4 regions of the Micromonospora sp. NPDC005413 genome follow, and region 4 is predicted to be linked to each of the others. Evidence: riboswitches for the same ligand, from Rfam matches in the RefSeq annotation. Region 4 holds a riboswitch; each other region holds the start of a gene.

Region 1 (3,156 bases), on a different contig from region 4:
CGGGCATGAAGATCGGGCAGCTCTGCATCTTCCGGCTCTCCTCGCCGGCCGAGCACCCGTACGGCTCGGCGGTCTACGGTTCGCGCTACCAGGGCCAACGTGGGCCGACGCCGAGCCGCGCCTGGCAGAACTGGCGCGCCTGGCCCACCCGCTGATCCCTGAACGCACGACGAGGGCCCGCCGCGAACGGATCGCGACGGGCCCTCATGCGTCGGGAATGGGTCAGCCTGGGCGGCCGTAGCTGTGGATCGGGCCGTCGTCGACCTTCTTCATCTTGACCGGTTGACCAGCCTGCGAGGCGTGCACCACCCAGCCACCGCCGACGTACATGCCGACGTGGTGGATGTCGCTGTAGTAGAAGACCAGGTCGCCGGGGCGCAGGTTGGCCTTGCTGACGTCCTTGGTGACGCGGCTCTGCGCGGCGGCGTTGTGCGGCAGCGACACGCCAGCCTTGGCCCAGGCGGCCAGCATCAGCCCGGAGCAGTCGTACGAGTTCGGGCCCTCGGCGCCCCACACGTAGGGCTTGCCGATCTGGGCGCAGGCGAACTTGACGGCCGTGCCCGCGGCGCCGCCGGGGTAGCTGCCAGGGCAGGGCGCCGGGCGCAGCGAACCGCCGCCACCGTTGCCATACACCTTGAGGCGCAGCTTCTGCAGCCGGTCGATCTCCTCGTTGATCTGCTTCTTCTTCGCCGCCAACTGAGCTTCGGTGCGGGTCAGCTGGGCCACCATCTCGTCCAGCGGCGCCTTCTGCTGGGCCAGCTCGTCGCGCAGGTCCGCGACCTGCCGCACGTCCTGCTGCTGGTTGTGCGCGAACCGGTCGAGCATCTCCAGCTGGCCGACCACCTCGCTGGGTGACCGGCTGCCCAACATCGCGTTGACGGTGGAGACGTTCTCGCCCTTGTACGCACGGACGGCGATGGCGCTGACCTTGTCCATCGCCGCGTCGACCTCGCGCTCCAGCGGGGCGATCCGGGCGGCCAGCGCGTCGGCCTGCTTGCGCTTGGCAGCCAGGTCGGTTCGGGTGGCGTTGTGCCGTTCGATGATCGGTTCGAGCTTGTTCCAGTCGGCGTCGATCTGGCGCTCGATCTCGGCGACGGACGGGTCCGCGTGGGCCGCCGTGGCGCTGCCGGTCAGGACGACGGCGACGCCGGCCAGTGCGGCGAGGGCCGTGGTGAAGCGGGACCAGCGTGGGCGCGGCACGATCGACGTCGGGCCGGCTGACGCCGACCGCTCGGACGACGGCCGCGGGGCATGGAGTGCCACCGGGTTCCGTACTCCTTCTTCCTGACCGCCTACCGGGTTAGCTGACGGGTTCGGGCGGGAAGTTGGCGCCCTACCGCAATGGCTGCGGATTCACCCCGGGAGAACCTGGGTCCCCGGTTCGCTCGGAAGCGACTCGGCGGTGTCGGTCCGTTACCGCCCGGGCTGGGCGGACCTGCTATCGGGCCGACAAATGACCAGAGTAGAGACGGCTGTTACCGATCCGCAACCCGTGCGGCCGTGACACTCCGTACCGATCCGAAAGGGTCACCGACCGTGTGTGAAGATTTTTTTCCAAATACCTCGATACATGGAAAGGTATTGACGCAGACTCCCGGGCGGCGCGAAGGTGACCTCACCTTCACTCGCAACATCTAGGGGGTTCGATGCGCCACTCAACCCTGTCGACCGGCCGGCGCGCACTGCTCGCCGCCGCCGTGGTCGCCGCCGCGACCGCGGTGCCGCTACCCTCCGGCCCGGCCGCCGCCGCGCCCACCGTCGACCGCCAGCAGCAGTACGCCGCCGCGGCGACCGAGTACGGTGTGCCGACCGTCGTGCTGCTCGGCGTCTCCTATCTGGAGTCCCGCTGGGACAGCAACGCCGGCACACCGAGCACCAGCGGCGGCTACGGCCCGATGCACCTCACCGACGCCCGGCACGTGGCGGCCCTGCCCGGGCGCGGCCACCACGACGCCGGCACCGAGGACCCACGCGGCGACGACTCCCGCTCCGCGAGGCTGCCCGCCCCCCGGCCGGCCGAGGATCCCGCGCCGCCCGCCGCCGCGTTGCAGACCGTGGACGCCGCCGCCGCGCTGACCGGCGCCGCCCCCGAGGCACTGCGCACCGATGCGGGCGTCAACATCCGGGGCGGGGCCGCGCTGCTCGGGGCGTACCAGAGGGAGTTGGGCGCGCCGGTCGGTGCCGACACCGACCCGGCGGCCTGGTACGGCGCGGTGGCCCGCTACGCCGGCGCGGACAGCGCTGACGCCGCGGCGGCCTTCGCCGACGAGGTCTTCACCACCATCGGCGCTGGCGAGTCCCGGGTGACCGACGATGGCCAGCGCATCACGCTGCCGGCCCGCGCGGTGCAGCCGCAGCGTTCCTGGTTGGACCGGCTGGGCTTGCGCCGCCTGGCTCGCCCGGACGGGCTGGAATGCCCTCGCACCATCTCCTGCGAGTGGATCCCGGCGCCCTACGAGGCGTTCGGCGACGGCGACTACGGCAACCACGACCTCTCCGACCGGCCCGCGCGGCAGAAGATCGAGTACATCGTCATCCACGACACCGAGGCGAGCTGGGCGACCACCCTGCAACTCGTCCAGGACCCGACGTACGTGAGCTGGCACTACTCACTGCGATCGGTCGACGGGCACGTCGCCCAGCACGTGAAGACCAAGGACGTCGGCTGGCACGCCGGCAACTGGTACGTGAACGCCAAGTCGATCGGCCTGGAACACGAGGGCTTCGCGGCGCAGGGCACCTGGTACACCGAGGCGATGTACCGGACCTCGGCGAAGCTGGTCCGGCACCTGGCGCTGCGGCTGGGCATCCCCCTGGACCGCCAGCACATCATCGGCCACGACAACGTGCCCGGCACCGTCGCCTCGACCGTGCGCGGGATGCACTGGGACCCGGGCCCGTACTGGGACTGGACGCACTACTTCGACCTGCTGCACGCCCCTCGGCTGGACACCGGCACCCCGGCCACCGGGCTGGTCCGGATCGACCCGGACTACGCCACCAACCAGCCGGCGTTCATCGGCTGCGTCACCGTCGGCGTGCCGTGCGCGCCACGCGGCTCCTCGGCCGTGGTGCTGCGCAGCGCGCCGTCCGCGGACGCCCCACTGGTCAACGACATCGCGCTCCGCCCAAACGGCACCCCGAACACGATGGAGG
Region 2 (3,156 bases), on a different contig from region 4:
GTCGATCCGGTCGAGCTGGTGGTGCCCGCGGCGGGGCTGGAGACGGCGATCGTGGAGGCGGCCACCGGCCTGCTGGCCGAGGTGGAGGGCACCGTCGGGGTGATCACGCCGGTCCCCCGCCGCGACGAGGTCGTCGGTTGGCTCGGCGCGCTCGACGCACCAAGGTTGCAGGTGGTGACCAGCCTTGAGGCCAAGGGCATGGAGTACGACGCGGTGGTGCTGGTCGCACCGAGCGAGATCCGGGCCGATCCGGGTGCCGGGGTGCGCACCCTGTACGTCGCGCTCTCCCGGGCCACTCAGCGGCTCACCACCATCGACCCGACCGGCTGATCCGTGCTGGTGGCTGCCGGCGAGAGCCGCCTGCCGTACACTTGCACACATAGCGATGTGAGCATACATTTGACCGGGTCCTGACTGGCAGCGGAGGGTGTATCTCGTGGGCGCAGGTCATGACCACCACCATGGATCGGTCGCCAATGCCGCACACCGGCACAGAGGCCGACTCTGGGCAGCGTTCGGCCTGCTCGCCACCCTGATGGTGGTGGAGGCGGTGGCCGCCCTGCACACCGGCTCACTCGCCCTGCTCTCCGACGCCGGGCACATGTTCACCGACGTGCTCGGCATCGGGATGGCGCTCGCCGCGATCACCGCAACCCGGCGCGCCACCGGCGACCCGCAACGCACCTTCGGGCTCTACCGACTCGAGGTGCTCGCCGCGCTCGCCAACGCCGTCCTGCTCTCCGGCGTCGCGGTCTACGTGGTGATCGAGGCGATCCGCCGCTTCGGCGACCCGCACGAGGTCATCGCCGGCCCGATGCTCGCGGTGGCCGTGCTCGGCCTGCTCGCGAACATCGTCGCCTTCGCCCTGCTCCGCGTCGGAGCCCGGGAGAGCATCAACCTCCAGGGCGCCTACCTGGAGGTGCTCGGCGACCTGCTCGGCTCGCTCGGCGTGATCGGCGCGGCACTGCTCATCACCGCCACCGACTGGTGGTGGGCCGACCCACTGGTCGCGGTCGCCATCGGCGTGTTCATCCTGCCGCGTACCTGGCGGCTGGCACGCGCCGCCGTCCGCATCCTGGTGCAGGCCGCCCCGGAACACCTCCAGGTGACCGCCGTGCACGACCGGTTGGCCGCGGTGCCCGGTGTCGTCGAGGTGCACGACCTGCACGTCTGGACGCTCACCTCAGGCATGGACGTGGCCTCCGCGCACCTGACCATGGCGCCCGGCGCGGAGGTCGGCGCGGTGCTCACCGCGGCGCGTACGGCCCTGCACGACGACTTTCGGATCGAGCACGCGACGTTGCAGATCGAGCCCAGCGCCGCCTCCGGGGCCTGCGGCCCGGTCGAGTGGTGACGGTAGCTTTCAAGAGCTTTGTTCGGCTTCGTCGGTATTCATCGTGACGACGTACGCACCGTCCGTCACATCGGCTGCACCTGCCCCAGCGGCACCGGTAGGCTCGGTCCCGGCCTCCACCAGGCGGCGCCCTCCCGGCGCCGGTGGTGGTCGCCGCCTAATCGCCCGAGTGGCGAACCGGGGAACCACGTTCCTGGGGTGCATCCGCGTCAGCGGTAGGGATCTTCCGTCCCGAACCCGTCAGCTAACCCGGTCGGCGGCTGACGGAAGGACATGCGCAGTGGCACCAGCACGACCACCCTCCGCCCGACTGGCGGCCCTGATCGTCGCGATGTTCGCCCTCGGCGTCGCGCTCCCGGCCGGCGCCGCCTCGGCCGCACCCCCGAGCGGCCTGCGGGCCGCCGCCGCACCCGACTCCGACGAAGAGGGCGGCACCCCGGCCCTGCGGGCCCAGCTCGACGCGGCCAGCAAGGGCTATCTGGACGCGAAGCGCGCCCTGGACACCTCCGTGCAGCGGCAGCAGCAGCTCGCCACCCAACTGAAGACCACCGAGGCCGAGCTCGACCAGCGCAGCGGCAAGGTTGGCGAGATCGCCGGCGTGGCGTACCGCACCGGCCGGCTCGGCGCGATGTCGGCGTTGCTCAACAGCAACACCCCGGAGGGCTTCATGGATCGGGCCGCCGCGCTGGAGGCGGTGGCCGCCAACGAGGACCGGGTGCTGCGCGACCTGCTTGCCACCAAGGACCAGGCCAACCGCACCCGGGTCGCCCTGGACGGCGAGATCATTGAACAGCGCAAGCAGGTCGCGGTGATGGCCAAGCGCAAGGAGCAGGCCGAACGGGCCCTGACCGTGGCCACCACGCCCAAGCCGCGGACCACCGCCGACACCGGCTCCAACCGGGGCACCTCCGCCGCCAACGCGACGGCCGCGCCGCGCAACTCCGACGGCTCCTGGCCGTCGGAGTCGTGCAGCGTCAACGACCCCACGCCGGCCAGCGGCTGCATCACCCCGCGCACCCTGCACGCGCTCAACCAGGCCAAGGCCGCTGGCTTCACCCGGTACGTCTCCTGCCACCGCCCCAGCGGCTCCGGTGAACACCCGAAGGGCCGGGCCTGCGACTTCGCCGCGCAGAAGGGTGGCTTCGGCGGCGACGCCACCGGCGGCGACAAGACCTACGGCAACAACCTGGCCGCGTACTTCATCCGCAACGCCGATCGGCTCGCCGTGCTGTACGTGATCTGGTACAGGCAGATCTGGCTGCCCAGCAGCGGGTGGAAGTCGTACAGCGGGGCGGGTGGCGACCCGTCCAGCGACCACACCAACCACGTGCACCTGTCGGTCTACTGACCCATCCGTGGTCGGTGCCTCTCACACATGGGGGGCACCGACCACGGCTACGTCACAGGGCGTACCCCTGATGTCGCCGGCCGTCGGACGACCCGGCCGGCGTCGGCGGGCAGCATCGCGGTATGCGACGGATCCCGCCCACCGCCCGCAAGGGGCTGCTCACCCTGCACCTGGTCACCTCGCTCGGCTGGCTCGGCGCCGACCTGGTGCTGCTCACCCTCGGCATCGCCGTGCAGCGTGGCGCCGACCCGGCCGTGATGTATCCGGTCGCGGCACTGGTCGGCACCGTGCTGTTCGCGCCGCTGAGCGTGCTGGTCTGGCTGATCGGCGTCACCAGCGCGCTGCTCACTCCGTGGGGCCTGCTGCGCTACCGCTGGGTGCTGGTCAAGCTGGTGCTCACCACGGTGATGGTGGGGCTGGTGCTCTTCCTGCTGACCCCGAATCTGCGGCACGC
Region 3 (3,156 bases), on a different contig from region 4:
ATCGTCCAGCAGGTGCGCGGCACCGGCCAGGCCGAGGCGTACGCCGACCAACTCTCGGCCAAGTTCGGCTACCCGGCGGGCACCTACGGGGCGATCGTGGCCTGGAGTGACCCGGAGCCGTGGGGCAGCACGCACAAGTGCAGCTCCCAGTCACTCGGTGACCTCAAGAAGAAGCAGACCAACGGGATCATCTGGAACACCAGGACCCTCAGCCTCGCCGCCGGCGACATCTCGAAGTACTGGAGCGCGGGCTGGCTCAAGCCCGGCACGGCGTACGCCAACGGTGCCGGATGCACGCTGTACAAGCCGCCGAACAGCGACCCGGACAGCACCGACTACCACAAGTGGAAGCGGACCAGCGCCATCGCGGCCCGGTTCACTATCAAGGCGACCGGCACGAGCGTGTTCGCCGCGACCATGCACCTGCCGCAGGAAAACCGGCAGAACGCCTGCGCCGGCGACGGCGACCGGGGCATCGCCAACACCGGCATCCACCTCGGCGCCGACGCGACCAGCCTGCTGAACGCCTCCACAATCCGCGTCGTGGGGATCGACGCGAACCGCACGGGCATCGCACCCGGCACGCTGAGCGGCTACGACATGACCGGCTACGGGTCGAAGGCCACCAACGGGTCGAGCAAGATCGATTATCTCTTCGTCAAGGGCGCCGTGCAGCCGTCCAGCATCGACCACACGGTCGGCGGGACGAAATCGAACCACCTCGCGCTGTACGGCTTCATCGCTTACTGACCGCACCGACAGAGACGCCGCGGGCGCCGGCCCCTTGTGGGGGACGGCGCCCGCGACGGCCTGCGTGCCTGGGTCAGGCGGAGTAGCCCCGGCTGGCGATCCAGTTGGCCAGGTCGATCGTGGTGATCCAGTACGACGGGTCGGCCGCGTTGGCCGAGTCGGCGATTCGCACGGTCCGGCCGTTGTCCTTGTAACCCACCACGGCGATGTAGTGCCCGCCGCCGTAGGAGTGCCAGCCACCGTTGGTGTCGGTGGCGTCGCCGACGACGTTGGCCACCACACCGCGACCGTCGGTGATCGCCTTGACCACGTCGGCCTGGAGCTGGTCCATCTGGGCCGAGCTGGGCGTGCCGGCGAACATCCGGGTCCGGTACGGGGAGCCCTTCACCTCGGCGTTGAGCACCCGGGTGGTGTCCAGGGCCGAGTTGGTGCCCATCTCGGTGGTGCCCAGCTCGGCGCCCAGCGCATCCTGGGTGCGGTTGATGCCGGCGGCGCTGAGAGCGTTACGGGTGGCAGCCGGGCCGCAGTTGTAGTACGTGTTCTGCGCCTGGTAGTCGTAGTCGAGCACCTTGGTCGCGGGCGGCTTCGGCGGCTCCGGCTTGCGGGTCAGATCCGGGTTGCTGCTGGCCTTGGCGGCGGGCGACGCGGCACTGGTGGCCGGCGCGGGGGCGGCGGTGGTCGGTGCGGCGCTGGCCGAGGGGGACGCGTCGCGCGCCTCGCTGCGGGAGGCAGCGGTGTCGCTGCGCATCTCGGCGACCGTGGTCACGGTGTGCTGGCTGGCCGGGGCGTCGTCGGCGCTGGTGAGCAGGGCGCCGGTGGTGCTGGCGATCGCGAGTGCCGCGGCGGAGGCGACAACGATCTGGTACGGGCGCTCGGTGGCGAGGCGGCGGAGCTGACGCTTCAGGGTGTGCTTCACGGGGTCCTCCACGGATCAGGGGGAGAGCGGCACACCGGGGCCGGACCGGCATCCGGGCAGGCGCCAGCGCGCGGACCGTGGTCCGCGGATGGTGAACCGCTCAGGGGAACGCCCGGCGCGGCCGGGCGGGAAAGGCAGTGACCCGGGGGGTCAGCTCACCGTCACTGGACGAATGAGCGGGGGCACTGCTTCGCCGTGGAGGCGAGGGAACAACCGAGGGATGGAAAGGTGCTGCACGAGGATAGAACTCCTTCCGACACCGCCTACCGGGTTAGCTGACGGATTCGGGCGGGAAGATCGCCCTACCGCGGGCCGTGGCTCGCGGATTCACCCCGGACTTTCTGATGGGTCCCCGGTTCGTAGATCACGATTGAGCGGGTCGGTGCGGCGTCGCCTCTTGCGAACGGTTACCGCACCGGACAGGACGACAGTACTGGCCGGCTCTCACCCTGCCAAGCCGGGTTCACCTGCGTAAACCCCAATCGGCGCGACAATTTCTGCGCGTATTGCCGATGATGTGACTCGATGGGACAACCGGTTACGGTGACGCCTGCGGGCGACAACCGGACAGGCCGCCGAAAATGCGGCCACAATCACGGGGAAAATCGAGCCGATCGTGCCCGACGCCCGATTCGCCATTGACATGACCGGGCTCACATAACGGATCGGGTTCAACCCGCGCGAGCTGGACGCCAGCGTGCCACGAGTGCGGGACGGAGCGCCCGGGTAGCCGCCCGGCGGGCGGGGACCAGGTTCGGCCGCAGCCGGTCCGCCGCCGCGTACGCCTCCTCGGCGAGAGTGCGGGCCGACTCGGCGGCCAGTTCCGCGTCCCGCCAGGCGGCCCGCTCCCGGGTGGCGGCGGCCTGGTAGTCGGCCAGCCTCGCGTCCCGGATCGCCCGGCTGAGCAGCACCTCCTGCTCGACCGGGTGCCGCCGGGGATCCCAGCCGTGCCGGTGCCCGAACACGTCGCCGAACTGCGCCATGGTCAGGTCGCCCCGCCAGTGCGCCGCCGCCGCGGCGCGATGCAGGTAGCGCTCCCGGGAGGCGTACTCGGCGGGGGTGCGGGGGGTTCGCGGGGTGGGTAGCGCCCCGGTGCCCGCGAACCGACGGGCGGCGGTGTCCGCCTCGTCGTACCCGGCCCAGGCCCGCTCCATCTGCTCCTGGGCGGTCAGCCAGGCCACGCGGCGCCGCCGTGCGGTCCTGGTCGCGCCGGCTGCGGCGACGGCCACCTCCTCGGCGTACCGGCGCAGGTCGACGGCCTCGGCCGCGGCCAACTCCCGGGCGGTGGGCGCGGTCGGGAGCGGGTCGTCCGTGGGCCGGTCCCGCTCGGGGCGGGCGGCCAGCACGATGAGTACGCCCAGTGTCAGCAGGAACAGGGCCGACCAGATGGCGGCGGCCTGCGGCACCTCGGTCACGAACTGGTAGAAGACGACGGTCTCCATGGTCGGCACCTCGGGGAGAGCAATGCGGTGGGACCCCCACCGGGCCAC
Region 4 (3,156 bases):
TCGTCAGCGGTGCCCCACGCCATCCCAATCAGGATGCGGGGCACCGTGCTGCCGTGGCCGACGGGCAGCACCCGTTCGCGGTGATCGTCGGCTGCTCCGACTCCCGCCTGGCCGCCGAGATCATCTTCGACCGAGGGCTGGGTGACCTGTTCGTGGTCCGTACGGCCGGGCACACCGCCGGCCCGGAGGTGCTCGGCAGCGTGGAGTACGCGGTGACCGTGCTCGGCACCCCGCTGGTGGTGGTGCTCGGCCACGACTCGTGTGGCGCGGTGCAGGCGGCCCGGGAGGTCGTGGCGACCGGCACCCCACCTCGTGGGCACCTGCGGGCGGTGGTCGACGCCGTGCTGCCCAGCCTGCGCCGGGCCGAAGCCGAGGGCGTGGACGACATCGACGACATCGTCGACATCCACATCGCGCAGACGGTCGAGACGCTGCTGGGGCAGTCGCCCGTGCTGGCCGACGAGGTGGCGCAGGGGCGGTGCGCGGTCGTGGGCGTGTCGTATCGGCTCGCCGCCGGAGCGGTGCGCCCGGTGGCCGCCGTGCCGGCCGGCTTCGCGACGCTCGACGTGCCGGCGGGGTCGACCGACCCGGCCGCGTCCGCCGTCGCCTGACGCGTCGAGGGCCGCCCCGCGACGCGGAACGGCCCTCGACGGGGGATCGTGCGGGTCAGAGCAGCGACATGTGGACGTGGTCGGTGTGGTTCGACGGCCCGCTGTACGAACTCCACCCGGTCGCCGGGAACCAGATCTGCCGGTTCCAGATCACGTAGTAGATGCCGAGCCGGTCGGCGTTCCGGATGAGGAACGCGGCGACGTTGTTGCCGTACGTCCGGGTGTCCTCGTTGTGCCACGGGGCGAAGCCGCTCTTCTGCAGCGACCAGTCGCAGGCGCGGCCCTTCGGGTGCTCCCACGGCCCGCCGGAGCGGTAGCAGCCGACGAACCGGCTGAAGCCGGCCCGCTTGACCTCCTTGTACGCGTGCAGGGTGCGAGGCGTGACGCAGCCGGACGTGGTGGGGTCGTTCTCGCTGCACGACTGGGGCTTCCAGTCACCGTCCGACGTGCGACCCGGGCCGATGCGGGCGACGGGCGAGGTGGCATCCACCAGGCCGCCGGTGAAGCCCTTTCCGCCGACCAGGGAGAGCGCCTTGTCCGCCTCGCTCTTCCGCTTCGCCATCAGGGCGGTCTGCTTCTGCTGTTCGCGGACCTCCGTGTCGAGGGCCAGCTTGGCCTGCTCGGCGCGGGCCTTCACCGTGTTGACCTCGGAGAGCTTCTTCTCGTTGACCATGTTCATCTCGTCGAGCACCGAGGCGCGCTGGACGAACGAGTCGGGGGCGTCGCTCTCCAGCAGCATCGCGATCGCGCCGATCCGACCGGTCCGGTACGCCTGGGCGGCGATCTGCCCGACCTGTGGGGCCAGCGCGTCCAGGTCGGCCTTGGCCCGGTCGACCTCCAGCGCCAACTCCTGCTGTCGCTTCTTGGATTTGTCCAGCTTGGACTTGGCGGCGGAGTAGTCGCGGTTGGCCTGCTCGATGACGTCGTTGAGCAGTTGGGGCTCGCCGTCCTCCTCGTGCCCGGACGGTGTGGGGGTCGTCGGGGCGGCATGGGCCGGGAGGGGCCCGGCGAGCACGGTCAGTGCGGCGATCACGGCCACCACGGGTGTCAACCAGCGGCGTAGGGGTGCCGTCACAATGTTCCCTTCCGTCGACCGCCGACCGGGTTAGCTGACGGGTTCGGGGCGGAAGTGGCCCCTACCGCTGACGCGGATTCACCCCACGTACGCGTACCTGGGTCCCCGGCTCGCCGGTTGGCGATTGGGCGGTGGCACCGCAGGCGCCGCTTCGCGCCTTCATCGGTAACCGGCAGCGAGGTTACCCGAGAGCCGGCCTGGTGAGCTACGCCTTGATGTCGACCAAAAGTGTCATTTCGCCATGGCGTTGAGTGACCAGTGACGCGGTTCTCAGGGCGGATGCCCAAACTGGTCACGCTGAGGAGTGTCACCATGCCGTATCTGTGCTCCTGTTCGACTCCGGCCACCGGTCGGTGGCGGTGGGTGGGGGTGGGGTCCGCGTCGGATCCGGCTCGCCGGGTCGGCCTGTTCGCGGTGAGATGAATGCGGCCAGTGCCTCCGCCCGGGCCGGCTGAGGTCGCGGGGCGGGAGCGTCGGCGGACGGAGGGGCATCCGTGCGCCCGGCGGCGGTCACCACCGCGGCCAGCCCGGTGGTCAGTGGCACGGCGGCGATCAGACCGAGTGTGGCCACCGCGCTGCGGACGATCTCCTGCGCGAGGAACTCGCTGGTGAGGATCTGCCCGATCGGCCGCGAGTCGGCGGTGAGCAGGAGCAGCAGGGGTAGCGACGCGCCCGCGTACGCCAGCACGATGGTGTTGACAGTGGAGGCGATGTGCGCGCGGCCGACCCGGGTGGCCGCACGGTACAGCTGCAACCGGGTCAGCCCGGGGTTCGCGTTCGCCAGCTCGGTGACGGTGGCCGCCTGGGTGACCGTCACGTCGTCGAGCACCCCGAGCGAGCCGATGATGATCCCGGCGAGCAGCAGGCCGTGCAGGTCCACGTCGCCCTGGAACATCGACAGTGTCGTCGCATCCTCGCTGCCGAAGCCGGTGAGGTGGGTTGCGGCCGTGGCGATGGTGGCGAGCACACCGGTCAGCACCAGGCTCCCCAGGGTGCCGAGCACCGCGACCGAGGTCTGCGCGGTGACCCCGTGCGTCAGATAGAGCACCACGAACATGATGAGGGCCGCGCCGACCACCGCCATCAGCAGGGGTGATTTGCCTGCGCCGATGCCTGGCAGCACGAAGGTGAGCAGGATGGCGAAGCTGGCGGCCAGCCCGGCGAGCGCCGCCAGGCCCCGCCACCGACCGAAGGCGACGATCGCGGCGGCGAAGACCACCGCCAGCCACACCATCGGGGTGCCGCGCTGATGCTCGGCGATGTTCCAGTTGCTGGTGGTGGGATCGGTCGGATCGGTCAGCTCGACCAGGATGACCTCGTCGCCGACCTCGACCCGGGGCGCGCCGGGCCCGTCGGGCACCGGTGTCCGCACCTGCTGGCCGGCGGTCGGCCCGTCGTCCACCCGGACGTCGACCGTGCCGCACGGCCCGGCACCGACCCTCGGTGTGCCCTCGGGGCTCGACGGCACCG

The links. A riboswitch is a leader RNA that binds a small molecule or an ion and turns the genes downstream of it on or off. The one in region 4 is predicted to bind cyclic di-AMP.
Region 1: it holds a riboswitch for cyclic di-AMP, as region 4 does, so the genes downstream of both, ABZS37_RS08710 (NlpC/P60 family protein) here and ABZS37_RS21945 (hypothetical protein) in region 4, are expected to answer to the same signal.
Region 2: it holds a riboswitch for cyclic di-AMP, as region 4 does, so the genes downstream of both, ABZS37_RS24855 (hypothetical protein) here and ABZS37_RS21945 (hypothetical protein) in region 4, are expected to answer to the same signal.
Region 3: it holds a riboswitch for cyclic di-AMP, as region 4 does, so the genes downstream of both, ABZS37_RS06730 (C39 family peptidase) here and ABZS37_RS21945 (hypothetical protein) in region 4, are expected to answer to the same signal.

The regions. Positions count from the first base shown of each region.
Region 1 covers NZ_JBEXEV010000004.1:254,285-257,440, forward strand. Annotated here, with positions in the region: gene dcd (dCTP deaminase) at 1-155, shown strand, start outside; gene ABZS37_RS08710 (NlpC/P60 family protein) at 223-1,263, opposite strand; cyclic di-AMP (ydaO/yuaA leader) riboswitch at 1,276-1,412, opposite strand; gene ABZS37_RS08715 (peptidoglycan recognition family protein) at 1,647-3,156, shown strand, end outside.
Region 2 covers NZ_JBEXEV010000028.1:95,897-99,052, forward strand. Annotated here, with positions in the region: gene ABZS37_RS24845 (AAA family ATPase) at 1-330, shown strand, start outside; gene ABZS37_RS24850 (cation diffusion facilitator family transporter) at 437-1,354, shown strand; cyclic di-AMP (ydaO/yuaA leader) riboswitch at 1,499-1,629, shown strand; gene ABZS37_RS24855 (hypothetical protein) at 1,686-2,702, shown strand; gene ABZS37_RS24860 (hypothetical protein) at 2,825-3,156, shown strand, end outside.
Region 3 covers NZ_JBEXEV010000003.1:201,290-204,445, forward strand. Annotated here, with positions in the region: gene ABZS37_RS06725 (hypothetical protein) at 1-750, shown strand, start outside; gene ABZS37_RS06730 (C39 family peptidase) at 824-1,678, opposite strand; cyclic di-AMP (ydaO/yuaA leader) riboswitch at 1,912-2,053, opposite strand; gene ABZS37_RS06735 (hypothetical protein) at 2,338-3,108, opposite strand.
Region 4 covers NZ_JBEXEV010000022.1:92,601-95,756, forward strand. Annotated here, with positions in the region: gene ABZS37_RS21940 (carbonic anhydrase) at 1-611, shown strand, start outside; gene ABZS37_RS21945 (hypothetical protein) at 667-1,686, opposite strand; cyclic di-AMP (ydaO/yuaA leader) riboswitch at 1,691-1,827, opposite strand; gene ABZS37_RS21950 (YibE/F family protein) at 1,994-3,156, opposite strand, start outside.